DNA from 2 places in the Streptomyces sp. NPDC048411 genome. Region 2 is predicted to be linked to the other one. Evidence: riboswitches for the same ligand, from Rfam matches in the RefSeq annotation. Region 2 holds a riboswitch; the other holds the start of a gene.
The links. Region 2 has a riboswitch for glycine ahead of gcvT (glycine cleavage system aminomethyltransferase GcvT). Riboswitches for the same ligand answer to the same signal wherever they lie in the genome.
Positions count from the first base shown of each region.

Region 1: another riboswitch for glycine. It lies ahead of gcvP (aminomethyl-transferring glycine dehydrogenase); the one in region 2 lies ahead of gcvT (glycine cleavage system aminomethyltransferase GcvT).

Region 1 covers NZ_JBEZKL010000035.1:37,933-61,713, reverse strand. The annotation lists gene AB0915_RS15440 (mannose-1-phosphate guanyltransferase) at 1-815, shown strand, start outside; gene AB0915_RS15435 (DUF881 domain-containing protein) at 914-1,834, shown strand; gene AB0915_RS15430 (small basic family protein) at 1,831-2,163, shown strand; gene AB0915_RS15425 (DUF881 domain-containing protein) at 2,169-2,957, shown strand; gene AB0915_RS15420 (FHA domain-containing protein) at 3,148-3,921, shown strand; gene AB0915_RS15415 (MerR family transcriptional regulator) at 3,939-4,682, shown strand; gene AB0915_RS15410 (bifunctional nuclease family protein) at 4,736-5,209, shown strand; gene AB0915_RS15405 (MerR family transcriptional regulator) at 5,378-5,995, shown strand; gene AB0915_RS15400 (DNA polymerase IV) at 6,052-7,506, shown strand; gene AB0915_RS15395 (PRC-barrel domain-containing protein) at 7,431-7,811, opposite strand; glycine riboswitch at 7,913-8,010, shown strand; gene gcvP (aminomethyl-transferring glycine dehydrogenase) at 8,205-11,090, shown strand; gene AB0915_RS15385 (DUF5999 family protein) at 11,177-11,383, opposite strand; gene AB0915_RS15380 (hypothetical protein) at 11,724-12,317, opposite strand; gene AB0915_RS15375 (glutamate-cysteine ligase family protein) at 12,798-14,303, shown strand; gene AB0915_RS15370 (CPBP family intramembrane glutamic endopeptidase) at 14,635-15,414, shown strand; gene AB0915_RS15365 (PhzF family phenazine biosynthesis protein) at 15,475-16,296, opposite strand; gene AB0915_RS15360 (methyltransferase domain-containing protein) at 16,383-17,204, opposite strand; gene AB0915_RS15355 (PadR family transcriptional regulator) at 17,339-17,959, shown strand; gene AB0915_RS15350 (SRPBCC family protein) at 18,028-18,459, opposite strand; gene AB0915_RS15345 (hypothetical protein) at 18,538-18,765, opposite strand; gene AB0915_RS15340 (Clp protease N-terminal domain-containing protein) at 18,966-19,517, shown strand; gene AB0915_RS15335 (hypothetical protein) at 19,673-19,843, shown strand; gene AB0915_RS15330 (EamA family transporter) at 19,937-20,944, shown strand; gene AB0915_RS15325 (DMT family transporter) at 21,103-22,059, shown strand; gene AB0915_RS15320 (pyridoxamine 5'-phosphate oxidase family protein) at 22,101-22,796, opposite strand; gene AB0915_RS15315 (aminotransferase class I/II-fold pyridoxal phosphate-dependent enzyme) at 22,832-23,781, shown strand, end outside.
Region 2 covers NZ_JBEZKL010000006.1:354-6,295, forward strand. The annotation lists gene AB0915_RS03850 (enhanced serine sensitivity protein SseB) at 1-507, opposite strand, end outside; gene AB0915_RS03855 (AAA family ATPase) at 653-1,345, opposite strand; glycine riboswitch at 1,505-1,602, shown strand; gene gcvT (glycine cleavage system aminomethyltransferase GcvT) at 1,744-2,859, shown strand; gene gcvH (glycine cleavage system protein GcvH) at 2,929-3,306, shown strand; gene glyA (serine hydroxymethyltransferase) at 3,327-4,586, shown strand; gene AB0915_RS03875 (L-serine ammonia-lyase) at 4,743-5,942, shown strand, end outside.

The sequences.
Region 1 (23,781 bases), on a different contig from region 2:
GTGCCGGGCTTGTTCTGCCGAGTCTGCTCGGGCGGCTCGGCGTGGACGCGCTGACCATCAATCCCGGGCTCGACGAATCACGGCCCACGGAGTCCGCCGACGCCCGACGCTCCGGGCTCGTGCGGCTCGGGGAGATCGTCTCCTCGGCACGGGCCGCGTTCGGCGTGCGCTTCGACCCGGTCGGGGAGCGGCTCTCCCTGGTCGACGAACGGGGCCGGATCGTTGAGGACGATCGGGCCCTTCTGGTCCTGCTCGACCTGGTGGCCGCCGAGCGGCGCAGCGGCCGGGTGGCCTTGCCGGTGACCACGACGAGGGTCGCCGAGCAGGTCGCCGCCTACCACGGCACACAGGTGGAATGGACGACGACGTCGCCGGACGACCTGACGCGCGTGGGACGCGAAGAAGGCACCATTTTCGGAGGAGACGGGCGGGGCGGTTTCATCGTCCCCGAATTCAGCAGCGTCTTCGACGGTTCGGCAGCCTTCGTACGGCTTCTCGGGCTCGTCGCGCGGACCCAGCTCACGCTCAGCCAGATCGATGCCCGGATTCCCCTCGCGCACGTGTTGCGCCGCGATCTGGCCACTCCCTGGGCCGTCAAGGGACTGGTCATGCGTCGGGTGGTAGAAGCCGCCGGGGACCGTGACGTCGACACCACCGACGGCGTGCGGGTCGTCGAGGCGGACGGGCGCTGGGTGATGGTGCTTCCCGACCCGGCCGAAGCCGTCACCCATCTGTGGGCGGAAGGCCCCGACGACGCCTCGGCACAGGCGCTGCTCGACGAATGGTCGGCGATCGTGGACAGTGCAGGTCAGTGACCTGCCGCCGGCGCGCCGGGAGGTGTCGCGCAGACGCTTCCCGGCGCACGGGTGGGGCCATTCGGCGGTACTAGCTGCGGCGTGCGACGATGTGCGGCATGTCGCAGCAGCCCCCCGATCGGAGCACCCCCTCGCCGCCCGCGCGCCCTGACGCGTCCATGTCGCTGCTGACCAATGTGATGGACCACAGCCTGGACGACGGCTACGCCGAGGCCACGGCCAAGCGCAAGGCCGACGGGAGTGCGGCCATGCCTCGCACACTGAAGGCGAAACTGGGCCTCGCGGCGGGCCTTGTGCTGGCTGCTCTCGTCGTCACCCTGGGCGCCGCGGAGGCGCGTGTATCGGCGCCGGTCCTCGCCAAGGAACGCGGGGAGCTCATCGAACGTATCGACACGGAGACGTCGGCGGCCGACAAGCTGGAGTCCCAAGTCGACAAAACCCGTGACGACGTGGGCGAGCGGCAACGTAAAGCGTTGGAAAAGCATGGCGGGGACCAGGGCCAGCTCGTGGCGCTGCTCTCCGGGGCGACCGCCGTCAAGGGAACCGGTGTGAAACTTGTCGTCGACGATGCCAAGGGCACCGACCAGGGCGGCGGCGGACCGCGTGAGACCAGTAGTTTCACCGACACGGGGCGGGTGCGCGACCGGGACATGCAACGGGTCGTCAACGGCCTCTGGCAGTCCGGTGCGGAGGCCATCGCCATCAACGGGCAGCGGCTGACGGCCCTGTCGGCGATCCGCGCCGCGGGCGACGCCATACTGGTCGACAACAAACCGCTCGTGCCGCCGTACACGGTGCTTGCGGTGGGGGACGGGAAGCGGCTCAGCACCGCTTTCGAGGACAGTGCCGACGGCCAGTACCTGAGGGCGCTGAAGGACACCTTCGACATCCGGACCAGCATGTCCGTCCAGGACGAGGTGCGCCTCCCGGCTGCGCCCAGCCTCATCGTACGAACAGCAGAACCGAAGGCCGCAGACACCGGCAGTGGTGCGGCAGACACAGGGAAGGGCACATCGTGATCGCCGTACTGGGCCTCGTCGTGGGAGTCGTGGTCGGACTGTTGGTCCGGCCCGAGGTGCCGGCGGTGGTCGAGCCCTATCTCCCGATCGCTGTCGTGGCTGCTCTCGATGCGGTCTTCGGTGGTCTGCGGGCCATGCTCGACGGCATCTTCGTCGACAAGGTCTTCGTGGTGTCGTTCCTCTCGAACGTCGTCGTGGCCGCACTGATCGTTTTCCTGGGCGACAAGCTGGGTGTCGGAGCGCAGCTCTCCACCGGTGTGGTCGTCGTCTTCGGTATCCGCATCTTCTCCAACGCCGCGGCGATCCGCCGGCACGTCTTCCGGGCCTGAGGCCGATGAGCAACGAAGAGCTTCCCCGTGACCAGGAGCGCACCGGCGAGCGGCAGGCTGACATGCCCGAGCAGCTCACCGGGCGCCAGCGGTTGATCGCCGGGCTGTGGCCGCCCCGGGTCACCCGTGCGCAACTCGTCGTGGCGCTGCTGCTGTTCGTCCTGGGGCTGGGTCTTGCGATCCAGGTCCGGTCGAACAGTGACAACAGCGCACTGCGCGGCGCCCGCCAGGAGGATCTGGTCCGCATTCTCGATGAACTCGATGACCGTACGCAGCGTCTTGAGGATGAGAAGCAGCGTCTGGACGATCAGCGTACGGAGCTGGAGAGCAGCTCGGACCAGGCCGAGGAGGCCCGTAAGCAGACCGTGGAGAAGGAACGGCAACTCGGTATCCTCGCGGGCACCGTGGCAGCACACGGGCCCGGGATCACGCTCACGATCAACGATCCGGGCGACGCGGTGCAGGCGGACATGCTGCTCGACGCCCTCCAGGAGCTGCGTGCGGCCGGAGCGGAGGCGATCGAGGTCAACGGGGTGAGGGTGGTGGCCAATACGTACTTCTCCGGTGACGGTGGCGCCATCAAGGTCGACGACCGGTCCATCTCCGGGCCGTACGTCTTCAAAGTGATTGGCAAACCGCAGGATCTGGAGCCGGCGCTGAACATCCCCGGTGGTGTTGTGCAGACCCTGGAGAAGGAGCAGGCGACCGTGCATGTGGCGCAGGCGGACGACATCGTCGTGGACGCCTTGCGACCTGCGGAGCAGCCTGACTACGCTCGGTCGTCGACCCGGTGAGGGCGCCGGGCACGGGGCTCGGAGGACACGGGCAAGAGGTTGCGGGGGGTCGCCGCATCGTAATGGTGGCGCGTGGTGGAAACTGTCGAGTGGATACGGACGTTGTGAAGATGTCCGGGTCGGCAGGTGTGTTCATTCAGGGTTCGTCCTGCCCCACGGGCGGGTCTGTTTCGGTCAAGGGGAATCGCCCGTGAAGTTGTTTGCGAAGTTGTTCGGCAAGAGCGCCCGCGATGACGCGGCCCGCCATCGCGCACCGCGCCATGGCCAGGCCGAGGAGCAGGGCACGGATCGTCCGCTCTTCCGTGACGAGGTGTCGGGTCCGGACGGTGACATTTCGGGTGGAACCGGCGCGTCGTCTGTTGACCCTGCCGGTCCGGGCCGCATAGGTTTCGGGGATCCATCAACCTCAAGTACGGGTGGAGGGTTTGGGTCCATGCCGGTCTGTACGAGGTGCGGCCATCGCAATGCCGAGGCCAGTCGTTTCTGTTCCAACTGTGGTGCGCCGCTTCGGGGAGGCGCGTCTGCGGAGCGTCTTTCGGAGACGACATCGACCATCTCCATCTCCGGTCTTGAGGCTTACGAGGCGGAGGCGACGGGCCAGACGTCCTTGCCCTCCCTCTCACCGGAGGCCCAGGCCGCCGTCGACGCCCTGCCGCTCGGCTCGGCGCTCCTGGTGGTGCGCCGCGGTCCGAACTCGGGCAGCCGCTTCCTGCTGGACAGCGAGCTGACCACGGCCGGCCGCCACCCGCAGAGCGACATCTTCCTCGATGACGTGACGGTCTCCCGCCGTCACGTGGAGTTCCGCCGGAGCCCCGACGGCAGCTTCACGGTCGAGGATGTCGGCAGCCTCAACGGCACCTACGTCAATCGTGAGCGCATCGACTCCGTCGCGCTGTCCAACGGCGACGAAGTGCAGATCGGGAAGTACCGGCTGGTCTTCTACGCAAGCCAGCGGGGCATCTGACCCGTCAGGGAAGGTCCATGCTGAGAACACCGACGGGCGGTGCCGGGCACGGCACCGCCACCGCCGACGACCGGGCCATGAGCATCGGCGCGGTGCTCCTGCAGTTGCGGGACGAATTTCCCGAAGTCACCATCTCCAAGATTCGCTTCTTGGAGGCCGAGGGGCTCGTCGAGCCGCAGCGGACCCCCTCCGGCTATCGCAAATTCCGCCCCGAGGACGTCGAGCGGCTGGCACAGGTGCTGCGGATGCAGCGGGACCACTATCTTCCGCTCAAGGTCATTCGTGAGCACCTGGACGCCCTGGCCCGCGGCGAGCAGGTGCCCCTGCCGGCCGCGGGCGCTCCACGGGACCTGAGCGACGGTTCCTGGGACGGCGAGTCCTGGCGGGCCACCGCGGCCCGGATCGGGCGCGCGGAGCTCCTGGCCGCCGCCGAGGTCACCGAGAGCGAGCTCGAGGAGTGGGAGTCGTACGGGCTCATCGCTCCGACGGCGGAGGGTGGCTACGACGCCGAGACGGTGACCGTTGCCAAACTTGTGGCGGATCTGGGTCGATTCGGTCTGGAACCGCGTCATCTGCGGGCGATGCGTGGGGCTGCGGAACGCGAGGCCGGCCTGATCGAGCAGGTGGTCGCACCTCTGCGCAGACACCGGAATCCGCAGACCAGAGCCCATGCGGAGGCCAAGGCGAAGGAGCTCGCGGAGCTCTCCGTACGGCTTCATTCGGCCCTTGTGCAGACCGCTCTGCGGATCCGGCTCCACTGATCACGGGGGAGCCCGACTACCCAAACCTGCCGAGCACGTCCTAGGGTTGCTGTGTGAACGAGCTCGACGTTGTGGGTGTCCGGGTGGAAATGCCCTCCAACCAACCGATCGTGCTCCTGCGTGAAGTGGGAGGCGACCGGTACCTCCCCATTTGGATCGGTCCTGGTGAGGCGACCGCGATCGCCTTTGCCCAGCAGGGCATGGCTCCGGCCAGGCCGCTGACCCATGATCTCTTCAAGGATGTGCTCGAGGCCCTGGGCCAGGAGCTCACCGAGGTCCGCATCACGGACCTCAGGGAAGGGGTCTTCTACGCGGAGCTGGTCTTCGCCGGCGGGGTCGAGGTGAGCGCGCGGCCGTCCGACGCCATAGCGCTCGCGCTGCGCACCGGCACGCCGATCTACGGCAGTGACGGGGTGCTCGACGACGCGGGAATCTCCATCCCTGACGAGCAGGAGGACGAGGTCGAGAAGTTCCGGGAGTTCCTCGACCAGATCTCGCCGGAGGACTTCGGTACCAACAGCCAGTGACCGTCCAGCAGGGTCGCCGTCAGCGCATTCGACAAGCCCTTCCCGGGAACGGGACACGGCAAACCACCCTCTGGGTGATTATCACTCGGCGTGCCGAGTGTGGCGATCGTTGACGCACCCCAAGCGACTGCCTACCTTCGAGATGGCAGGTCAAGGACGGAGGTCGGCGTGAGAAGCAGCGGCGACGGTACGGCAGCGGGTGGGCCGTACCGGCAGCACGGAAGTACAGCCGACCGCACCATCAGGCAACCGGTTCAACCGGCGGCGATGGCGGGGGACGGGGCGGCAGCGGTCGGCGACATCGGCTATCGCGGGCCGACGGCGTGCGCGGCGGCGGGGATCACCTATCGGCAGCTCGACTACTGGGCACGCACCGGGCTTGTCGAGCCGAGCGTGCGGCCTGCCTACGGATCGGGCACGCAGCGCCTCTACAGCTTCAGGGACGTCGTCCTGCTGAAGATCGTGAAGCGCTTCCTCGACACGGGCGTCGCCCTGCAGAACATCCGCACCACGGTCCAGCATCTGCGGGCCCGGGGGTTCCAGGATCTTGAGCGGATGACGCTCATGAGTGACGGCGCGACTGTCTACGAGTGCTCCTCGCCCGACGAGGTCGTGGATCTGCTCCAGGGGGGCCAGGGGGTCTTCGGTATCGCCGTCGGCGTGGTCTGGCGGGATGTCGACGCCGCACTGTCGCAGCTGCACGGCGAGCGGGTGGACACCGGCGAGACGCTGATCGGCAACAACCCCACCGACGAGCTCGCACGGCGGCGCAACCGCGCTGTCTGACGGGCCGCGGAGCGGGGGCGCGGCGATTGTCAGTGCCGTAGGGCAGCATCGGTGATGTGAGAGCCGCGCCCACCATCCTGCATCTGGACATGGATGCCTTCTACGCCTCGGCCGAGCAGGCGGCGAAACCGAGTCTGCGCGGCAAACCGGTCGTGGTCGGCGGGCTGGGACCCCGTGGGGTCGTCGCCACCGCTTCCTACGAGGCGCGGCGCTTCGGGGTGCACTCGGCGATGCCGACCGCGCAGGCCCGGCGGCTGGCGCCCAACGCCGCCTATCTGGTGCCCCGCTTCACCCTGTACCGGACGGTGAGCGACCAGGTGATGGGGTTGCTGGGGCAACTGTCACCACTGGTGGAGCCGCTCAGCCTGGACGAGGCGTTCGTCGATCTGGAGGCCGGTGGGGCAGCCGACGACACCGCCTCGGCGCGGGCCATCGGCGAGCAGCTGCGCGACGCCATCAGAGCCGTCACCGGACTCACCGGCTCGGTCGGCCTCGCGGGCTCCAAGATGCTGGCCAAGATCGCCTCGGAGGAGGCGAAACCGAACGGGCTGCTGGTCATCGAGCCGGGGACCGAACGGGAACTGCTCGCCCCGATGTCCGTGCGGATTCTGCCCGGCGTGGGCCCTGCCACCGGGGACCATCTGCGGCGGGCCGGGATGACCACGGTCGACGACCTGGCCACGGCCGGCGAGGCGGAGCTCGTACGGCTGCTGGGGAAGGCGCACGGCGTCGCGCTGCATCGCATGGCCCTCGGGTACGACGACCGCCCCGTCGTGGCCGAGCGAGACGCCAAGTCGGTGTCGGTCGAGGACACCTTCGACATGGATCTGCACGACCGGATCCGGGTCAGGGCGGAGGTCGAGCGCCTGGCGGCCCGTTGTGTCCAGCGGCTGCGGGCCGCGGAGCGCTCGGGCCGCACCGTGGTGCTGAAGGTGCGCAGATACGATTTTTCGACGCTCACGCGGTCCGAGACGCTCCGGGGGCCGACGGACGACCCCACAGTGGTCAGAGAGGCCGCTGCGCGGCTGCTGGAGGCTGTGGACACCACCGGAGGGGTGCGGTTGCTCGGGGTGGGCGTCACCGGGCTCGCCGACTACACGCAGGAGGATCTCTTCGCCCAGGCAGCCGGTGAGCGGGCCGCGCCAGAGGTCCCCGCCCGTGAGGAACAGGGCGCGGGCGGCCACGGGGACGAGCCGGCGGACGGGGCGCAGGAGCAGGAGACCGCCGAACAGCTCGCGGCCCGGCGCTGGCCCGCCGGGCACGACGTATGCCATGACACCTTCGGCCACGGCTGGGTGCAGGGCAGTGGGGTGGGCCGGGTGACCGTGCGGTTCGAGGAACCCGGGTCGCCGCCCGGACGGGTGCGGACGTTCCGTGTCGACGATCCGGAGCTGCAGCCTGCCGATTCGCTTCCGCTGGTGAGTGATCCGGCGGACTACTCGTCCTGGCCGGCCAGCCTGCCGAAGTCCCGGTCCGGGCCCGGCTCATCGGGCGGCGAGTCCAGACCGTAGTGCCGGTAGAGCTGAAGCTCCTGTTCCGGCGAGAGATGGCGGCCCACGCCGAAGTCGGGCGCGTCCTTGATCAGCGCACGGTCGAAGGGGATCCGGAGCACGTCGTCGACGAATTCGCTGGGCTCAAGCGGAACGAAGGCGTCCCTGCTGAACAGTCCGGTGCGCACGGCTGCCCACTCGGGTATGCCGGTCGCGTCGTCGAGATACACCTCGTCCACAGTTCCGATCTTGGTGCCCTTGCGGTCGAATGCCTTGCGGCCGATCAGGCTGCGCGGATCGATGTCGGTCTGCACGGTCCCTCCCATTGGTCGCGGCTACTCCACAGGCACTACGAAAGGGCAGATTCGGGCTATCGGCCACTTGAGAATTCCGTCGCGAGCCCCGCTGGTAGGCTGGTGATGGCTGCTGACCCCGTGCGGGAGAGCCTTCCGGAGCGCATCCGGCAGGCGCCGAAGGAGCAAATCCTCCCCGGAATCTCTCAGGCCCCCGTACCGCACGGACGAGGTCACTCTGGAAAGCAGGGCGGGTTTCGTGGCGGCAGCAGCCGGAACGGATCCCTCCCTCACCGACGGTGAAAGCCGGTATGCCCCAGGGCGCACCGGTGAAGCTCTCAGGTTGAGATGACAGAGGGGGAGGCCGTCCGGGCACCCGCGCCGTGGTGCCCCTCGCAGGTCGTGACAGACCAGGAGGCCTCCACCATGACCCCCCGTCGCACTCCGCTCTCCCAGCTGGAGCAGGGCATCCCCTTCGAGCAGCGCCACATCGGCCCCGATGCCGAGGCGCAGGCGAAGATGCTCGCCCAGGTCGGTTACGGCTCGCTCGACGACCTCACCGCGGCCGCAGTGCCCGATGTGATCAAGAGTGCGGAGGCGCTGCAGCTGCCGTCGGCCCGTACCGAGGCCGAGGTCCTCGCCGAGCTCCGCACCCTTGCCGACCGCAACCAGGTGCTCGCCCCGATGATCGGGCTCGGCTACTACGGCACGTTCACCCCGCCGGTGATCCTCCGCAACGTCATGGAGAATCCCGCCTGGTACACGGCCTACACGCCGTACCAGCCGGAGATCTCGCAGGGCCGCCTGGAGGCGCTGCTCAACTTCCAGACGATGGTCGCCGAGCTGACCGGGCTGCCCACCTCCGGCGCCTCGCTGCTCGACGAGGGCACCGCCGCCGCCGAGGCCATGGCGCTCGCCCGACGCGTCGGCAAGGTCAAGGACGGAGTCTTCCTGGTCGACTCCGACACCCTGCCCCAGACCATCGCCGTGATCGAGACCCGCGCCGAGCCGACCGGTGTCGAGGTCGTCGTCGCCGATCTCGCCGAGGGCATCCCCGCAGAGATCGCCGGGCGCGGTGTCTTCGGCGTGCTGCTCCAGTACCCGGGTGCCTCCGGCGCCGTCCGTGACATCAAGCCCGTCATCGAGCAGGCCCACGAGCTCGGCGCGATCGTCACCGTCGCCGCCGACCTGCTCGCCCTGACCCTGCTGACCTCGCCCGGTGACCTCGGCGCGGACATCGCCGTCGGCACCACGCAGCGCTTCGGTGTACCGATGGGCTTCGGTGGACCGCACGCCGGCTTCATGGCTGTGCGTGAGAAGTTCGCCCGCAGCCTGCCCGGCCGCCTCGTGGGTGTCTCCGTCGACGCGGACGGAAACAAGGCCTACCGCCTCGCCCTGCAGACCCGCGAGCAGCACATCCGTCGCGAGAAGGCCACCAGCAACATCTGCACCGCGCAGGTACTGCTCGCCGTGATGGCTGGGATGTACGCGGTCTACCACGGCCCCGACGGCTTGCGGACGATCGCGCAGCGCACCCACCGCTACGCCACGATCCTGGCCGAGGGCCTGCGCGCGGCCGGGGTGGACGTCGAGACCGGCGCCTACTTCGACACGCTCACTGTGCGTGTTCCCGGCAAGGCGTCGGATGTCGTGGCCGACGCCCGTGACCGTGGGGTCAACCTGCGTCTTGTCGATGCCGACAGGGTCTCCCTCGCCTGCGACGAGACCACCACACGTGCGCAGCTCGCCGCCGTCTGGGCCGCCTTCGGCGCCGACGCCGACATCGAGGCGCTGGACGCCGCTGCCGCCGACGCGCTGCCCGAGTCCCTGCTGCGCACCGATGAGATCCTCACCCACCCGGTCTTCCACCAGCACCGCTCCGAGACCGCGATGCTGCGCTATCTGCGCAAGCTCGCCGACCGTGACTACGCGCTGGACCGCGGCATGATCCCGCTCGGCTCCTGCACCATGAAGCTGAACGCGACCACCGAGATGGAGTCGATCACCTGGCCCGAGTTCGGCGCGCTGCACCCGTTCGCGCCGGCCGAGCAGGCGGAGGGCTACCTCACGCTGATCCGTGAGCTGGAGGAGCGCCTCGCCGAGGTCACCGGCTACGACGCGGTCTCCATCCAGCCGAACGCGGGCTCGCAGGGCGAGTTCGCGGGCCTGCTCGCCGTGCGCGCGTACCACCGGGCCAACGGCGACGAGCAGCGGACCGTCTGCCTCATTCCGTCTTCCGCGCACGGCACCAACGCCGCGAGCGCCGTGATGGCGGGCATGAAGGTCATCGTGGTGAAGACCGCCGACGACGGTGAGGTCGACGTCGAGGACCTCCGCGCCAAGATCGAGAAGCACCGCGACGAGCTCGCCGTGCTCATGATCACTTACCCGTCGACGCACGGTGTGTTCGAGGAGCACGTCGCCGACATCTGTGCCGAGGTGCACGATGCGGGCGGTCAGGTGTACGTCGACGGCGCCAACCTCAACGCGCTGGTCGGTCTTGCCAAGCCCGGTCGGTTCGGCGGCGACGTCTCGCACCTGAACCTGCACAAGACCTTCTGCATCCCGCACGGCGGCGGTGGCCCCGGTGTCGGCCCGGTCGGCGTGCGCGCCCATCTGGCGCCGTACCTGCCGAACCACCCGCTGCAGCCCGGCGCGGGCCCCGAGACCGGTGTCGGACCGATCTCGGCCGCGCCGTGGGGCTCGGCCGGTATTCTCCCGATCTCCTGGGCGTACGTACGCCTGATGGGCGGGGAGGGCCTCAAGCACGCGACGCAGGTCGCCGTACTCGCGGCCAACTACATCGCCAAGCGTCTCGAACCGCACTACCCGATTCTGTACACCGGCCCGGCCGGTCTGGTCGCGCACGAGTGCATCGTGGATCTGCGGCCGATCTCCAAGGCGACCGGGGTCAGCGTCGACGACATCGCCAAGCGTCTGATCGACTACGGCTTCCACTCGCCGACCATGTCGTTCCCGGTGGCGGGCACGCTGATGATCGAGCCGACCGAGAGCGAGAACCTCGCCGAGCTCGACCGGTTCTGCGACACGATGATCGCCATCCGCGGCGAGGTCGAGAAGGTGGCCTCCGGCGAATGGAGTGCGGAAGACAACCCGCTGACCAACGCCCCGCACACCGCCGCCATCCTCGGCGGGGAGTGGACGCACGCGTACAGCCGCGAGACGGCCGTCTTCCCGGCCGGAGTCTCGGCCGCCGACAAGTACTGGCCGCCGGTGCGCCGGATCGACGGTGCGTTCGGTGACCGCAACCTCGTCTGCTCCTGCCCGCCGCTGGACGAGTACGACAACTGACCCACCCGTTCGGGTGTGACCCGGACATGCGTCGGGGCCGGTTCGGAGATCTTCTCCGGGCCGGCCCCATTTCTTACGGGCCACGCTCAGGCGGCCTTCATCACCCGGCCGGCGTCCAGCGGCCGGTGCGGAGCGATGATCTGCCCGTCCGGGAGCAGCTCACCGGTGTCCTCGAAGAGCAGGACGCCGTTGCACAGCAGGCTCCAGCCCTGTTCCGGGTGGTGTGCCATCAGGCGTGCGGCTTCCCGGTCGGCTGAGTCGGCTGTCGGGCAAGGTGGCTTGTGCTGGCACATGGCTGGGTTCTTTCGCTGCGTTGTAGTGGGTGTCCTGCGGCTTGATGAGGTGTTCATGGCCGCCCCCCGTATCTGTCGGTCCGGTTCCAGTGTTGCCCCACGGGCGCCAATCCGCAGGGATTTCGCGGCAGCGGTGCTCCTACTCTCATGACGCGTCACCCGGGCGGACGGTTCAACACAACTGCACTGTCCCTTCGGGTGGTTCGGGGTGGCCGGACCGGACTAGTCCGGATGGTCCCGGGGGCGCCCCGCTGTCCCGCGCTGCGTGTCCCGCAGTACTGTGCCCCGCCACCGGAAACGGCGACGGGGCACAGTACTGCGTGCCGGAGGCGGGACGGGGTCAGGCGGGTGAACCGAGCAGGGGGCCGGGGCCGGGGGTGATGCGCAGGGTCATCACGGGGAGTAGATCGGCGACCCGGTGCGCGCGGTGTGCCGCGATACCCGGTGGGGCGGGAGCCAGCGGTACCAGAAGATCGGTGGGGGCGAGGGTGCCACCCGACGGGTCGGCCTCGATGTCCTCGTGCAGCCACAGCGTCAGCATGTAGAGCTCCGGGATCGACAGCAGCCGGGGCTGGTAGCGGGGTGTCACCGTCTCCGTCTGGCGCAGGGCGAGCTCGGTCGATGCGATGTAAGGACCCTCGAAGAAGTGCGAGAAGGCCCAGCCGTCCGGAGTGAGCATGGTGTCGGCCGCGGCGACGGCCCGCTCCGAGCTGCGGATCAGGAAGCGCCACGCGGTCAGCCGGGTGCGTGGTGCGAGCCCGTTCGGGCCGATCCGGTCCAGCACATGGACGGGGAGCGGAAGTTCGGGGCTCAGAGGTCCCTGGACGGACCGGAGAGCCGGGGTGCGGGCCTCGAGGACTGCGGTGGGTGAACCGAGTGCCGCGAGGACGCTGCGCAGTGCAGGCGCGGGAGCCGGGGGAACATGCAGCGGCATAGTGGGTCGCCTCTCACTTCGGAGACACGGTGATGCGTGGGCGGGTGCAGACGGCGCTGTCGGCGTGCGGGGCCAGAGGAGCCGGTGACTGGGCCGGTGCGTCAACTCTCTGCCTCGTCCGCGGAGTTTATACGACACGTGTTCACGCGGTGTTTCCACTAGCCGCCGCAGGTATTGCCGGCAAGGCGGTATCGAGACTTTATTATGCGGAGATTCTGTTGATTCGAGGTGAGCCGCGCAGCCGCTACCTGGTGTTTTTCCGCAGCCGCGGTAGGCCGAATCGCGTCGGCGTTTTCACCACCACCGGCCGGTGGAAAATGCACCGTGCCGCATGCCGTCGGAATGTGCCCGGACGGTCGCCATCAGATTACTGGGTCCGCGCCGTCCATGAGGGCGTTATGGATCACATCCCCTGGGCATTATCGATCGTGACGCGAGCGGCCTGGGCCGCGGGCCGCCCACTTGCGGAGGGACGCTTCGATGGGGGAGAAGGTCGTGGCGGGCGCCTTTGATCTGTCCGATCGGCAGAGGTACCGGAGGAAACTCCACCTGTGCCTGGAGGGGCTGGGGAGGCTCCTGGCGGAGCAGAGGTTCGACCGCCCCCGCAACCTCATGGGCATGGAGATCGAGCTCAATCTGGCGGGTTCGGACGGCCTGCCCCGGATGATGAATGCGCAGGTGCTCGAGCGGATCGCGAGCCGTGATTTCCAGACCGAACTCGGGATGTTCAATCTGGAAGTGAACATAGTTCCGCATCACCTGGCCGGGCGTGTTTTCGATCAGCTGGCCGAGGAGCTCAGGACCGGTCTCGGATATGCGCATCGGAAGGCGGGCGAGGTCGCTGCCGGGATCATGATGATCGGAATACTGCCGACCCTCGGCAGCGCGGACCTGGTCGCGGCGAACCTCTCGGACGTGGACCGCTACACGCTGCTCAACGATCAGATAGTGGCGGCGCGCGGCGAGGATTTTGCCCTCGATATCGAAGGCGTGGAGCGATTGGTCTGCACCGCCACTTCGATCACACCCGAAGCGGCCTGTACATCGGTCCAGCTGCATCTGCAGGTCACCCCGGCGCGTTTCGCGGACGTGTGGAACGCCGCCCAGGCCGTCGCCGCCGTTCAGATCGCCCTCGGCGCCAACTCGCCCTTTCTGTTCGGCAGGGAGCTGTGGCGGGAGTCGCGGCCGCCGCTCTTCCAGCAGGCCACCGACACCAGGCCGCCCGAACTGCAGAACCAGGGGGTGCGCCCGAGGACCTGGTTCGGCGAGCGATGGATCAGCTCGGCGTACGAGCTCTTCGAGGAGAACCTGCGCTACTTCCCGCCGCTGCTCCCGATCTGCGACGGGGAGGACCCGCTGCGGGTGCTCGACGAGGGCGGCGTGCCGGGTCTCCAGGAGCTCGTGCTGCACAACGGTACGGTCTACCGCTGGAACCGGCCGGTGTACGGCCTGGCCGACGGCGTACCCCATCTCCGTGTCGAGAACCGTGTCCTGCCCGCCGGGCCGACCGTCACCGACGTGATCGCCAACGCCGCGCTCTACTACGGCCTGGTGCGGGCGCTCGCCGAGGAGTCCCGTCCGGTGTGGACCAGGCTGCCGTTCGCCGCGGCGGCCGAGAACTTCGACACCGCCTGCCGCCGAGGCATCGACGCCGAGCTGGTCTGGCCCCGGCCGGGGCGGTCGGGCGGGCTGACGCGGGTGGCGGCCGTCACGCTCGTACGGGACGAACTGCTGCTGCTCGCCGCGGCGGGGCTCGACGCCTGGAACATCGAGCCCGCGGACCGCGACCGCTACCTCGGGGTCATCGAGGAGCGCTGCAAACGGCGGGTGAACGGGGCGTCCTGGCAGGTGGACACGTACCACCGGGGGTTGGACGCCGGGCTCGGCCGGGACGCGGCGCTCGCGGCCACCACCCGCCGGTACGCCGAGTTGATGCACTCCGGCGATCCGGTGCACAGCTGGCCGGTGGGTCTCCCCGTGTCGTAGCCCGATGGGTGTGCCTCGGCGTGCCCGGCGTCTGCCGCCTCCGGCCGGTGCCCGCCCGGGCACGGCTGTTCAGTGCGGCGGCGCGGCGGAGAACCGTCCCCGCTGTAATCCGTCGGGTAGTCGTCGGGCAAGCTGTGACGTCCCGTGTCGGTGGTGCCGCTCCTTGAGGATGAACAAGGAAAAAGGGGACCACACCATCGTCAGTGATGGTCGTCCCCGGCCGGTCGCGCATGATTTTCGTACCTGCATTCGAGACCGCAGCGGGACGCGGGGAGTGGGATGAGATGCGAATGCACAACTGAAGGCAGGTGTACAGGTGACGGAGGGGCGCGTGGCTGATTCTTGTCCCCGAGAGGCCGTGTCACGGCGGATCCTGCGGTCCGAAACGGTGCTGGTGCTGGCTCTCTCGCTGGGTGCCAGCGGAGTCTCTGCTCTGATCAGTTTTGTCGGATCACTGACGAAACCAGGGGGTTTGAAGCATCAGGCCGCGACGCTCAACAGTTCATATGCCCCGGGACGACCATGGCTGGATCTCGCTTGGCAGCTCTTCGGCATCGCCACGGCCCTGATCCCCGTGGCGCTGGTGGCGCATCTGCTGACAAGGGAGGGCGCGGGCCTGCGGGCCATCGGCTTCGGCCGGACCAGACCCGGGTCGGACCTGGGGCGCGGCACGGTGATCGCGGCGGGCATCGGCAGCGCCGGGCTGGCCTTCTATCTGGTGGCGCGGGCCGCCGGCTTCAACCTCACGGTGGTTCCGGAGTCGCTGCCCGACGTGTGGTGGAAGTTCCCGGTACTGATCCTCTCCGCACTCCAGAACGCCGTGCTGGAGGAAGTGATCGTCGTCGGGTATCTGCTGCGCAGACTCGGGCAGTTGGGGTGGACGCCGATGGCAGCCCTGGTGGCGAGTTCGGTGCTGCGCGGCTCGTACCACCTGTATCAGGGGATCGGTGGGTTCATCGGCAACATGGTGATGGGCGTCGTCTTCGTGCTGCTGTACCGGCGTTGGGGGCGTGTCGGGCCCCTGGTCGCGGCGCATGCGCTGCTCGACATCGGAGCGTTCGTCGGATACGCGCTGCTGGCCGGCAAGGTGGGGTGGCTGCCCACGCCGTGAGCGGACGGCGCGCAAGCAGGGGGCGTACCGATCATTGCGTACGCCCCCTCGTCTCGTCGGTCAGAACGTGGTCAGCAGTTCTCCGTCGACGACTGTCACCGCGCTGCCCGTCAGCAGTGTGCGGTCACCGCGCAGCGATGTTCGGACCAGACCGGAACGGGCGGAGGCCTGCAGGCCGGTCAGCTCGTCACGGCCGAACCGGGCCGACCAGAAGGGGGCCAGTGCGGTGTGGGCGCTGCCGGTGACCGGGTCCTCGTCGATACCGACCTGGGGGAAGAAGCCGCGGGAGACGTAGTCGTAGCCACGGGCCGGGTCCTCGGCGGCGGCCGTGGCGACGATGCCGCGCCGTGAGCAGGCGGCCAGCGCGGCGAAGTCCGGGGTCAGTCCGCGTACGGACTCCTCGTCGGCCAGTTCGACGAGGAGGTCGCCGATGTGGGCGCCGGTGTCGTGGACGGACAGCGGTTCCGCGCCCAGGGCGACGGCCAGCCCGGCCGGGGTGGAGGCCGGCGTGAGCGGGGCTGTGGGGAAGCCGAGTGTGAGCGAGCCGTCCGGGTGGGCGGTGGAGGTGAGGATCCCGCAGCGGGCGGCGAAGCGCACCGTTCCGCCGGCCGTTCCGGTCGTGCGCAGGACGTGGGCCGTGGCGAGGGTGGCGTGCCCGCACATGTCCACTTCGGTGGCCGGGGTGAACCAGCGCAGCGCCCAGTCCGCCTCTCCGCCCGGCGGCAGGGGGTGCGCGAAGGCGGTCTCGGAGAGATTCATCTCCAGAGCGACCTGCTGGAGCCGGTCGGCTTCGGGGAAGGTGTCGGAGTCCAGGAGCAGGACGGCTGCGGGGTTGCCGGTGAACGGGCGGTCGGTGAACGCGTCGACGATTCGGATCCTCATGGGATGACCGTAGAGGTTCTGGAGAGCGGCGGACCAAGGCCAATTCCAGGCCGCCGGCCTGGGATTCCGAGAGCCGCACCGGGGCGCTACGGCCGGCGCCCCCACGCGGAGACGAGCGGAGCGGTGGCCAGGTCGAGGCGTCCGGTGGCGACGTTCTTCAGGTGCCGGTCGATCTCCTCCTCGGTGGCGAGACCCGACGTCACGAGCCGGTCGCGGATCTGGCGCACGGTGGCGGCCTCAAGGACGGTGCACGCCGGTGAGGTGATAGGGAAGTACGCATCGGCCTGCACATCGTCCAGACCCGCCTCGCGCAGCAGCCGGGGCAGGGTCCGGCCGTAGGCGAGGTCTGCACCGCGGGCCGCCATGAGTTCGCGGAAGCCTGACCGGAGGCGATTGGCGAGGCGCTGTTCGGGGCCCGACTCGTCCGGGCACAGCAGCGGCTGCAACCCGGGGTCGGCGTCCTCCAGGAGGAGTGCACCACCGGGCCGCAGCGCCTGAATCATGCGGCGCAGCGCCTCGGCACGGTCGGTGACGTGTACCAGGACCAGCCGGGCATGGACCAGGTCGAAGCTGCCGGGAGGCGGGGGATCGGCGGCGACATCGTGGCGCAGTACCTCGACGACGTCGTCCGCGGCGCCCTGCGCCCACGACACATCGATGTCCGTCGCGACCACGGCGCCGGTCGGACCGACTCGCGCGGCCAGGCCGGCGGGAACGGAGGGGCCGCCGGCTCCGACCTCCCAGCAGCGCATGCCCGCGGTGATACCGAGCCGGTCGACATGCCGGAAGGTCACCGGGTCGAAGAGTTCGGCGAGGGCGCCGAAGCGGATGCCCGCCTCGTTCTGCCGGTTGTCGAGCAGGTAGCCGTGGTCCGGGCCGTGCCCGTGCTCCGGGCCGGGTGCAGTCATGTCGCATCGCCCTCCGTCGTGTGCGCCTCGGGGCAAGTATGCAAGGCAAGGTCCTTCCGAAGCGATTGTCGTAAGAGCGATTCCGATATATCGTTGACGCATCGCGACAGATCAGCGATGGGAGGAGCGTAGCGATGCGTTCACATGGACACGAGCATGAGCACGGACATGGGCGCTGCGGGCCCGGTCATCACGGTCGGGGTGACTTCGAGGGCCGCCGTGCCGCATTCGGGCAGTTCGGACCCCCGTTCGGCGGTGGCCCCTTCGGTGGCGGCCCCTTCGGCGGGGGGCGCGGTCGCGGTGGCGGCCGGGGAAGGGCGCGGCGTGGTGACGTACGGGCTTCGATCCTGGCGCTGCTGAAGGACCGGCCGATGCACGGGTACGAGATGATCCAGGAGATCGGCGAGCGCAGCGGCGGGGCCTGGCGGCCCAGCCCCGGCTCGGTCTATCCGACCCTTCAGCTGCTGGAGGACGAGGGGTTGATCGTCAGCGCGAGCGAGGGCGGCAAGAAGCTGTTCACGCTCACCGACGCCGGCCGCGCCGAGGCGGAATCCGGGCCCGACGCGCCATGGGAGGAGGCCGGGCGCGGGATCGACTGGGAGAGCGTCAACGAGATCCGGCAAGCCGGCTTCGGTTTGATGGAGGCATTCGGCCAGGTCTGGAAGACCGGCTCGGCCGATCAGCGCCAGAAGGCGCTGTCGCTGATCAATGACGCCCGGAAGAAGCTCTATCTGATCCTTGCCGACGAGCAATGACCCGAGGAGTGGTCCCGGCGAAGGGCCCTGTGGCTGAGCCGCGGGGCCCTTCGTTCGTCCGGTGGTGGTCAGGCGGCGACCAGGCCGCCCAGCTTGCGCAGCGACTCCACGAGTGCGGCGGTCGCCGAGTCCTTGAGCTTGCCCGCCATCAGGGAGACCGCGGCTCCGGTGAACTCTCCGTCGATCCGGACCATGGTGGCATCGCCGTCGGGTGTCAGTGAGTAGCGCATCGCCAGATCGACACCCATCGGCCCCTTGCCCTTGGTGGTCAGCAGTCGGGCGGTCTCCAGCTCCGCCACGGTCCAGGTCACCTCGGCGGGGAAGCCCATGAGCTTCATGTTCTCCTCGTAGGTGGCCGCGAGTTCGAGTGTGGCCGGGCCGCCCTTGGGGAAGCTGGTGTGGGTGGCGTTCCACTGGCCGTACGTGGTGAAGTCCGTCAGCTGGGCCCAGACCTTCTCGGCCGGCGCTTCGACGCGCGTTTCGGCACTGACTTCGGCCATGCGACCACCCCTTCTCGTCGGGTTACCGTGTCGCGGAACGTAGCCGTAGTGGCGAAAACATTCAATACTGATGAACTGTCAGATCTGTTGGATCCGCTCTGTGTGCCGGATTGGCGCCGCGTCGAGCCGGTCGGCGATGCGAGGGTGCAGGCCGTCGGCGTGGCAGTGGAACGCCGCCCGGAACGGGTTGGCGGGCAGGGCGTCACGGAGAGCGTGGACGCGGTGGACGTACTCCCGTCCGTCGATCGCCGGCAGGGCGACCGATCGGCTCGCCTCTGGTGCTCCTTTCCGGTCGCCGCCGTACACGTGGTGTGGGGGACCTGTGCGGGCGGCTCGCGGAGCGCAGGGCAAGGCGGCGCGCGCCGTTTCCGGCAATCGGATCCGCGAATGACGAGATCTCATCCGTAAGGAGGAGGAACCGCTCTGGTGTCCCCAACTTCGGCGGGATGTGTAAATGGGCCCTTCCGGGGATGCTCAGGCACCCAGGGACTGATGGGGTGAGAGGTGTGCAAAACCGGACGCCGCAGATTCCTCAGCAGCCCGCACCGAACCGCGCTGAACCCGGAGCCACACTCACCGTGGAACTGGCCTCGGTGGTGACGGGTGCCCGCAGGCGCGCCCTGCGCGACGGTGACCGGCAGATCGACACGGCTCATCTGCTGCATTCCCTCATCGAGTCGGATCCAGAGGTCCGCACCGCCTTCGAGGGCGGACCGCAGCTCGCGAAGGTGCTCGGCTACCTCGTGCAGCGCTCCATCGGTTACGGGCTTCGCTGGCAGGGCACCGTGGAGGACTCCGGCGCGGTTCCGGTCGTCACTCAGATGGCGGCCGAGGCAGGGGACGCAGGGGTGGAGGGCTGGTCGCCCTCGGCTCTGTCGGCGATGGCCGGTGCCAGGGAGCGCGCGGAGCTTCGCGGGGACGTGCGGGCCGGCGGGCTCGATCTGCTCGCGGCACTGGCCGCCGACCCGGAATGCAGGGCTGTCGAGGTGCTGGAGCGGGCCGGTGTCGATGCGGTGCGGCTCGCCGGCCGGATCGTCGATGCGCCGGGCGGGGGCTGACAGCCCCTCGTCGCGCGGGCGCCTCGGCGTGGCGGTTTCCGCCAGGGTGTTGCCGGCCCGCCATGGCGGTGGTGCGGTGGCTCTGTCAGGGCTGTGATGGCCGGTCGTTTCCGTGCGGGGGCTCCGTCAGTGCTGTGAGAGCGGGTCGCAGCAGGATGGCCAGATGGTCGGCCGGGGTGCCGCGGTGGGCGTCGATGCCGGTCGGCGGTTCCGCCTTCACCATCCCCGGACTGCCGGTACTCCACATCCGGGACGGACTGATCACGCGGGTACGCGACTACCTGGACGGGCTGGCCGTCGCCCGGATCGGAGAGCGCGTGCGGTAGTGCGACAGTCAGGGGCCGCGGTGGTATCGGTGTGTTACGCGCGACAGCGGTCACCGGGGTGACGCTCATGACGGCAGCTGTCATGATGTGCCGATGCACGCGTCTCAGGGGAGAAGCGCCGGCCTGGGACTAGCCCTGGCCTCGGCGTTCGCATTCGGTGGTTCCGGGGTGGCGGCCAAGCCGCTGATCGAGGCAGGGCTCGACCCGCTCCATGTGGTATGGCTACGGGTGGCGGGTGCCGCCCTCGTCATGCTTCCCGTGGCGTGGCGTCACCGGGATCTCGTACGCAGCCGTCCCGTGCTGCTCCTGGGCTTCGGCCTGCTCGCCGTCGCGGGCGTCCAGGCCTGCTACTTCGCCGCGATCTCCCGTATACCCGTCGGTGTCGCGCTGCTGGTCGAATATCTGGCGCCCGCGCTCGTCCTCGGCTGGGTCCGGTTCGTGCAGCGCCGTCCTGTCACTCGGGCCGCCGCGGTCGGCGTCGTTCTCGCGGTCGGCGGTCTCGCCTGTGTGGTCGAGGTGTGGTCCGGGCTGAGCTTCGATGCGGTCGGGCTGCTGCTTGCCCTCGGTGCCGCCTGCTGTCAGGTCGGCTACTTCGTCCTCTCGGACCCGGGGAGCGGGGACACGGCGGCGGGCGCGGAGCCTCCGCATCCGGTCGGTGTCATCGCGTACGGACTGTTGATCGGTGCAGCCGTCCTCACGGTGGTGGCACGGCCCTGGGGAATGGACTGGTCGGTCCTCGGCGGCAGCACCGGCATGAACGGCGCGGAGGTTCCCGCCTGGTTGCTGCTCGGCTGGATCGTGCTGCTCGCCACCGTCATCGCCTATGTGACCGGCGTGATCTCGGTACGGCTGCTGTCTCCTGCGGTGGCGGGTGTCGTTGCCTGCCTGGAGGCGGTCATCGCTACCGTGCTCGCCTGGGTGCTGCTCGGGGAACATCTTGCAGCGCCGCAGCTCATCGGCGGCGCCATGGTGCTGATCGGTGCGTTCATCGCCCAGTCGTCGACGCCCAAGGCCCCCTCCGGCCCCGTGGCGTCGGGGGTGGGCGCGGGAGGCGACCGGGATGCCGTCGAGGAGTTGTCCGCCCGCCCTGCCGCCACGTAAGGTGCCGATCATGCATCTCACTGTGCTTCCGCCGCCCGCCGCCTGACGCGGGCCGCCACTCCTGACGAAGACCAGGCTCGGGAAGGCCCCGAGCGGATCGTCGCTGCCCGCGTGCCGAGCCGAGCGACCACCATCTGTTTTCTTCAGGAGAAGTGCACGTGCCGAATCCTGCCTCCCGCCTGCCCGTCGGGCGGAGCCTGTTCTATCTGATCGTCGCCGGGGTGGCCTGGGGGACCGCGGGGGCTGCCGCCTCGCTGATCTTCCGGGTCAGCGATCTCGGCCCTCTCGCCCTCTCGTTCTGGCGCTGCGTCGGCGGTCTCGTGCTGCTGCTCGCCGCGCTCGTGCTGCGGCCACGACGCGCAGCAGTCTCCGCCGAGTCGCGGCGGCGCCGTCTGCTGCGCATCCTCGGGACCGGCCTCGGCCTCACCCTGTTCCAGAGCGCCTACTTCGCGGCCGTCGAAGCGACCGGTCTCGCGGTCGGGACCGTCGTCACCCTCGGCGCCGGGCCCGTACTCATCGCCGTCGGCGCGCGGCTGACCATGGGGGAGCGGCTCGGCGGCGGGGGGCTCGCCGCGGTGCTGGGCGCGCTCGCCGGGCTCGCCGTGCTGGTGCTCGGCGGTGAAGGCGCTGCGGTGCGTCCTGCCGGGGTCGCACTGGCGCTGCTCTCCGCCTCCGGATACGCCGCCATCACCCTGCTGACCCGGTGGCTCGGCCGCGACGGCGGTGGCTCGGACCCGCTCGCCACCAGCGCGTGGGCCTTCGGGATCGGTGCGCTCGGGCTGCTGCCGATGGCGGCTGCGGAAGGACTTGTGCCGCACACCGCGGACGCCGCCCAGGTGGTGTGGCTGCTGGTGTACGTGGCGGCCGTCCCTACCGCGCTCGCCTACGCCCTCTACTTCGCGGGCGCTGCGGTGGTGCGGGCCGCCACGGTGTCCGTGATCATGCTGCTCGAACCGGTGAGTGCCGCGGTCATCGCTGTCGTCGTGCTCCGGGAGCAGCTCACCGCGGCCACGGTGGCCGGCACGCTGCTGCTCCTCACGGCGGTCGCGGGGCTCGCCGTCGCTGAGACGCGCAGTGCGGCGAGTGCCCGCCGCCGGGCAGCCGTTCCCGTCTGACGGTGCCGGGGGCGGCCACCGGTGGTGGCCGCCCCCGGGCATCAGAGAACGGTCAGATAGTCGGGCACCGCGATAGCCGGATCGAGGTCGTCCGACGGCTGCGGCGCATGGTAGCCGCGGGCCAGCGGAACGACGCCCGCCCAGTGCGGCAGCGCGAGATCGTCCGGATCGTCGTTCGGGCCTCCGGTGCGCACCTTTGCGGACACCTCGTCGAGGTCCAGCCGGATCACGGCCGTCGCGGCGAGCTCCTTGGTGTTCGCCGGGCGGGAGTCCGCGGTCCGGCCCGGGACGACATGGTCGACGATCGCGTCGAGCGCGGTACGCCGCTCCTCCGGGTCGGTCACCGTGCGGGCGATGCCGTGGACCACCACGGAGCGGTAGTTGATCGAGTGGTGGAAGGCGGAGCGGGCCAGCACCAGCCCGTCGACATGCGTCACCGTGAGGCAGACGGGCAGGCCGGGGTCCGTCTCGCCGGCCTGCCGAAGCGGCCGCGAGCCGGTCGAGCCGTGTATGTACAGCCGCTCGCCGATCCGGCCGAAGAGCGTGGGCAGGACGACCGGTGCGCCGCCGCGGACGAAGCCGAGATGGCAGAGGTAGGCCTCGTCGAGTATCGAGTGGACCAGCTCCCGGTCGTACGAGGCCCGCTCCCGGGAGCGGGTCGGGACGGTCCGCTCGGTCGGTTCGTACGGGGCTGCTGCCTCCGGGCCCGTGGTCTGCGGCGGTGCGGTGTCCGGCATGGCCAACTCCATTGCACTAGTGCATAATCGTCTTTGTGCTAGAAGAGTATCGGATCGTCGGGCGGCGTGCATCGGAGATTGCCGCGAGTGTCGAGCGAGCAGTCGGGTCGGGTGAGCTCGCGCCCGGGCAAGTGCTGCCGCCCATGCGCGAGTTGGCCGCCCAATTGGAGGTCAATCCGAATACGGTCGCGGCCGCCTACCGCACCCTTCGCGAGCGCGGGGTGATCGAGACGGCCGGTCGCCGGGGGAGTCGGGTGCGTCCGCGCCCCGCCAGTACGGCGCGTGGCTCGCTCCGGGTCGAGGCGCCGCCCGGGGCTCGCGATCTGGGAGAGGGGAACCCTGATCCGGCGTTGCTGCCACCACTGGACGAGGCGTTCGCGGCGGCCACGCGGGCGTATGCGGAGCGGCCGGGGATGTACGGAGAAGCGCCGGTGGACCCGGAGTTCGCCGCACTGGCACGCGCCGCCCTCGATGCCGACGGGGTGCCGGCCGGGCCCGTGGCCGTCACCTCCGGATCCTTGGACGCGATCGAGCGGGTGCTGGTCGCTCATCTCAAGCCCGGTGACGCGGTCGCCGTCGAGGACCCCGGCTGGGGCTCCCTGCTCGATCTCGTACCGGCGCTGGGTCTGCGTCCCGTGCCGCTCCCTGTGGACGACGAGGGGCCATTGCCCGATGCCGTCGAAGGGGCGCTCAGCGCCGGTGCCCGTGCACTCGTGGTGACGGACCGTGCGCAGAATCCGACAGGTGCCGCTGTCGGGGCGGCGCGCGCCGAGGAGTTGCGCCGCGTTCTCGCCGGTCACCGCGGAGTGCTGCTGATCGAGGACGATCACGGGCACGCCATCGTCGATCTGCCGCTGCATCCGCTGGCGGGTGTCACGGACCGGTGGGCGTTCGTGCGGTCGGTCGCCAAGGCGTACGGGCCCGATCTGCGGGTTGCCGTGCTGACCGGGGACGCGGTCACGGTCGACCGGGTCCTGGGGCGGCA
Region 2 (5,942 bases):
TTCCCCGGCCGCGGCCGCGAGGAAATCGACGGGCTCCTCCTGCCAGTCCGGCTCGTACAGCCGGACCCGGCCGCCGGTGGCCGGCCCGTCCAGCGAGGTGCGTCCGGCGCGGCAGAGCTCGGCGACGGCGAGCGGCGGCAGCGGCATGCCGACGGCGCCGCCCGGGTTGACCGCTATGCCGAGCTGCGGGGGCAGCCCGCGGGCGAATTCGACGGCGGGCGCCACGGTGAAGGACATATGGGTGCCGACGCACTGCAGGAACTGATGTTCGGAGCTGAAGACGGGGACGTACGGAGCGCCCTCGATCTCCACCGTCGGCAGGTCGAGCGACGGGGCATCGGGGCCCCCGCCGTTGGGAAGCGGCACCCAGAGGTGACCGCGGCTGAGCACTTCGACGAGCCGGCCGCCCGCCTCCGGGCTGCCGAGCGAGGCAACCAGCACCTCTTCGAGCTCATTGGCCGGCCATCCGCTCTGCGGATGGTTCTGGACCGGTGCCGGAATGTCCACTGCGCTGCTTCCCCTTCTCACCCAAGCCTTGCCGCAGAACAGTAACTCCGGCGCGCCCCTCCGCGCTGACGGACGACCGGCTACCGGCGCCTCTCCTGCGCGGATCATGCGGGGCGCGCGGGGCCTGATCCGAAAAGAAGGACCCTCAGGGCAGTCCCGCCCCTCGGGCGTCGACGAACGTGATGCACGCCAGCATCCCGGCCGCCTCCCGGTCCAGCAGCACCGCCGAGGAGCAGCCGAGCGGCAGGTCGCCCGCCTCGGTGTCCCGCAGCAGCCGGCCGACGGCCCTGCGGTGCCGGGCGAAGGCGTATCCGGAGACTCCGCGCCCACGCTCGCGCTGGCCCTCCCTGGCCTCCTGGGAGGTGACGTCGAGCAGCACGAGATGCAGCGTGCGGCCGCAGCGCCGGGCGTGCCGGGCCAGCCAGCCCCGCACCCATGCCTGGGTCCCGCAGTCGTGGACGACGACGGACTCACCGGAGCACAGCGCCCGCCAGAGTCCCCAGTAATGGGCGACGCGGACCAGCGGGCGGTAGAGGGCGTACGGGAGTAAGCGGGGCACCCGCTGCGCCCAGCGGTCCCGGGTGTCCTGGGAGTCGATGGCCCGTACGGCCACAGCCCGCCGGATCAGTGTCGACTTTCCGCCTCCGGGCAGCCCGGAGACCACCACCACATCGCCTGTCGCGAAATGGAGCCCGCGCGGGCTGCGCCCGGCGCGCTCGCGCAGGTCCCGCACGACGGGTGCATGCGTGCCGGGCAATTCCCGGGCGCGTGCTCCCGGCTGCGCGGGCATCGCGCCGTGCGCGACCCCCGCGGTCGTCGCGTACCGCTGCAACGTCATCGCCCTCCCCCTGTCGGGTCACCCACGTCTGCCCAAGAAGTGTAAAGAAAAGGTAATGCGAGACAACCGTCCCACTACTTGTTCCGTGCATCGGGTACCGACGCCCCACTCTTCCGGAATGCGTGCGATGATGACCCGGCCAACTGCATAAAGGCCGCTTGAATCCGCGCGGGAGAGCTCCGGCCACAGTGTGTGCCGGGCGCCGAAGGAGCAAGATCCTCCCTTGAATCTCTCAGGCCCCGTACCGCGTGGATGAGGCAGATCTGAAAAGCGAGTCGCCCCGCGGCTCCACCCAAGGTGCAAGCCGAACCCCCCGGGGTCTCTCGGCGAACCTCTCAGGTTCCGATGACAGATGGGGAGGGGATCGTCCTCGTCGTCATGCCCTGGGAGCCACACCTATGAGCAACGCCCCCCGCCTCACCGCCCTCGACGCCCTGCATCGCTCGCTGGGCGCGACCATGACCGACTTCGCCGGCTGGGACATGCCGCTGCGCTACACCAGTGAGCGCGACGAGCACAACGCGGTGCGCACGAAGGCGGGTCTCTTCGACCTGTCGCACATGGGTGAGATCACCGTCACCGGCCCGCAGGCCGCGGCGTTCCTGAACTTCGCGCTGGTCGGCAACATCGGCACCGTAGCCGTCGGCCGCGCCCGCTACACGATGATCTGTGCCGAGGACGGCGGCATCCTGGACGACCTGATCGTCTACCGGCTGGGCGAGACCGAGTACATGGTCGTCGCCAACGCCGGGAACGCCCAGATCGTGCTGGACGCGCTGACTGCCCGCGCCGACGGGTTCGACGCCGAGGTGCGCGACGACCGCGACGCGTACGCGCTGCTCGCCGTCCAGGGCCCCGAGTCCCCCGCCATCCTGGCCTCGGTCACCGACGCCGACCTGGACGGTCTGAAGTACTACGCGGGCCTGCCCGGCACCGTCGCCGGTGTGCCCGCGCTCATCGCCCGTACCGGTTACACCGGCGAGGACGGCTTCGAGCTGTTCGTCGCCCCCGAGCACGCAGAGCAGCTCTGGCAGGCCCTCACGGCAGCGGGCGCCTCCCGTGGCCTGATCCCGTGCGGTCTGTCCTGCCGCGACACGCTGCGCCTGGAGGCGGGCATGCCGCTGTACGGGCACGAGCTGACCACCGAGCTGACCCCGTTCGACGCCGGTCTCGGCCGGGTCGTGAAGTTCGAGAAGGAGGGCGACTTCGTCGGCCGGAAGGCCCTGGAGGCCGCCGCCGAGCGCGCCGAGACCGCCCCGCCGCGCAAGCTCGTCGGTCTGATCGCCGAGGGCCGCCGGGTGCCGCGCGCCGGCTACCCCGTTGTCGCCGAGGGCCAGGTCGTCGGCGAGGTCACCTCCGGCGCCCCGTCGCCGACGCTCGGCAAGCCGATCGCCATCGCGTACGTGGACGCCGCGCACGCCGCGCCCGGGACCACGGGCGTCGGAGTGGACATCCGTGGCAGCCACGAACCGTACGAGGTCGTTGCCCTGCCGTTCTACAAGCGCCAGAAGTGACGCAGTCGCGTCTCACAGCGTAAGACCACCGTTCATCAGCACTCCCCCGCGTACAGGAGAATTCAGGTCATGAGCAACCCCCAGCAGCTGCGTTACAGCAAGGAGCACGAGTGGCTGTCGGCCCTCGAGGACGGTGTGGCCACGGTCGGCATCACCGAGTTCGCGGCCAACGCGCTCGGTGACGTCGTCTACGCCCAGCTCCCGGAGGTCGGTGACACGGTGACCGCGGGCGAGACCTGCGGCGAGCTCGAGTCGACCAAGTCCGTCAGCGACCTGTACTCGCCGGTGACCGGCGAGGTCACCGCCTCCAACCAGGACGTCGTGGACGACCCGTCGCTGGTGAACTCCGCTCCCTTCGAGGGCGGCTGGCTGTTCAAGGTACGCGTCGCGGAGGAGCCGAAGGACCTGCTCTCCGCCGACGAGTACACCGAGTTCTCCGGCAACTAAAGACTCCAAGGGACCACCTGATGTCGCTTCTCAACTCCTCCCTCCACGAGCTGGACCCGGACGTCGCCGCCGCCGTCGACGCCGAGCTCCACCGTCAGCAGTCCACCCTCGAAATGATCGCCTCGGAGAACTTCGCTCCGGTCGCGGTCATGGAGGCCCAGGGCTCCGTCCTCACCAACAAGTACGCCGAGGGCTACCCGGGCCGCCGCTACTACGGCGGCTGCGAGCACGTCGACGTGGTCGAGCAGATCGCCATCGACCGGATCAAGGCGCTGTTCGGCGCCGAGGCCGCCAACGTCCAGCCCCACTCGGGTGCACAGGCCAACGCCGCCGCGATGTTCGCGCTGCTGAAGCCGGGCGACACGATCATGGGTCTGAACCTGGCCCACGGCGGTCACCTGACCCACGGCATGAAGATCAACTTCTCCGGCAAGCTCTACAACGTGGTCCCGTACCACGTCGACGACACCGGCGTCGTGGACATGGCCGAGGTCGAGCGCCTGGCCAAGGAGTCCAAGCCGAAGCTCATCGTCGCCGGCTGGTCCGCCTACCCCCGTCAGCTGGACTTCGCCGCCTTCCGCCGCATCGCGGACGAGGTCGGCGCGTACCTGATGGTCGACATGGCGCACTTCGCCGGCCTGGTGGCCGCGGGTCTGCACCCGAACCCGGTGCCGCACGCCCACGTCGTCACGACCACCACGCACAAGACCCTCGGCGGTCCGCGCGGTGGCGTCATCCTGTCGACGCAGGAGCTCGCCAAGAAGATCAACTCTGCCGTCTTCCCGGGTCAGCAGGGTGGTCCGCTGGAGCACGTGATCGCGGCCAAGGCGGTCTCGTTCAAGGTCGCGGCGACCGACGAGTTCAAGGAGCGCCAGCAGCGCACCCTGGACGGCGCCCGCATCCTCGCCGAGCGTCTGGTGCAGCCGGACGTCACCGAGGTCGGCGTCTCCGTCCTCTCCGGCGGTACGGACGTGCACCTGGTCCTCGTCGACCTGCGCAACTCGGAGCTGGACGGCCAGCAGGCCGAGGACCGGCTCCACGAGCTCGGCATCACGGTCAACCGGAACGCCATCCCGAACGACCCGCGGCCGCCGATGGTCACCTCGGGTCTGCGGATCGGCACGCCGGCCCTGGCCACCCGTGGCTTCCAGGCCGAGGACTTCACCGAGGTCGCCGAGATCATCGCGTCGGCACTCAAGCCGTCGTACGACGCCGACGACCTCAAGGCCCGCGTGACCGCGCTGGCCGAGAAGTTCCCGCTGTACCCCGGCCTGAAGTAGTCCGGGTCACTTTTTGCACGTTTGGGGCGGGGCACCACGCACACTGGACAGTGAGCGCGGTGCCCCCACCCTTGTCCCGCCGCTCTTCGGACCGACCGGTCCGTACCGCACCGCCCGGCAGACAACGGCGTCTACCAACCTCTTAGGAGTCACACCGTGGCCATCTCGGTCTTCGACCTGTTCTCGATCGGCATCGGCCCGTCCAGCTCCCATACGGTCGGCCCGATGCGCGCGGCCCGCATGTTCGCGCGCCGCCTGAAGAACGAGGGCCTGCTCGCCCACACCGTTTCCATACGCGCCGAGCTGTTCGGCTCGCTCGGCGCCACCGGCCACGGTCACGGCACGCCCAAGGCCGTCCTGCTCGGCCTGGAGGGCGAGTCCCCCCGTACCGTCGACGTGGAGTCCGCCGACGACCGGGTGGACGCGATCCGCTCCTCGGGCCGGATCAACCTGCTGGGCATGCACGAGATCGACTTCGACGCCGACGAGCAGCTGGTCCTGCACCGCCGAAAGGCGCTCCCCTACCACGCCAACGGCATGACGATCTTCGCGTTCGACCGCGACGGCGCCCCACTGCTGGAAAAGACCTACTACTCCGTCGGCGGCGGCTTCGTCGTCGACGAGGACGCCGTGGGCGAGGACCGGATCGTCCTCGACGACACCGTCCTGAAGTACCCCTTCCGCACCGGCGACGAACTGCTGCGGCTCTCCCGCGACACCGGCCTGTCGATCTCCTCCCTCATGCTGGAGAACGAGCGGGCCTGGCGGACGGAGGAGGAGATCCGCTCCGGTCTGCTGGACATCTGGCGGGTCATGCAGGCATGCGTATCGCGCGGCATGGCCCGCGAAGGCATCCTCCCCGGTGGCCTGAAGGTCCGCCGCCGCGCCGCGAACACCGCACGGCAACTGCGCGCCGAGGGCGACCCGCAGGCCCACGCGATGGAGTGGATCACCCTCTACGCGATGGCGGTCAACGAGGAGAACGCCGCGGGTGGCCGCGTCGTCACCGCCCCGACCAACGGCGCAGCCGGCATCATCCCGGCCGTGCTGCACTACTACATGAACTTCGCGGCGGGCGGCGCCACCGAGGCCGAGAAGGAGGACAGCGTCGTCCGCTTCCTCCTCGCGGCCGGTGCCATCGGCATGCTGTTCAAGGAGAACGCCTCCATCTCCGGCGCCGAGGTCGGCTGCCAGGGCGAGGTCGGCTCCGCCTGCTCGATGGCCGCGGGAGCGCTCGCCGAGGTCCTCGGCGGCTCCGCCGAACAGGTCGAGAACGCCGCCGAGATCGGCATGGAGCACAACCTGGGCCTGACCTGCGACCCGGTCGGCGGTCTCGTCCAGATCCCCTGCATCGAG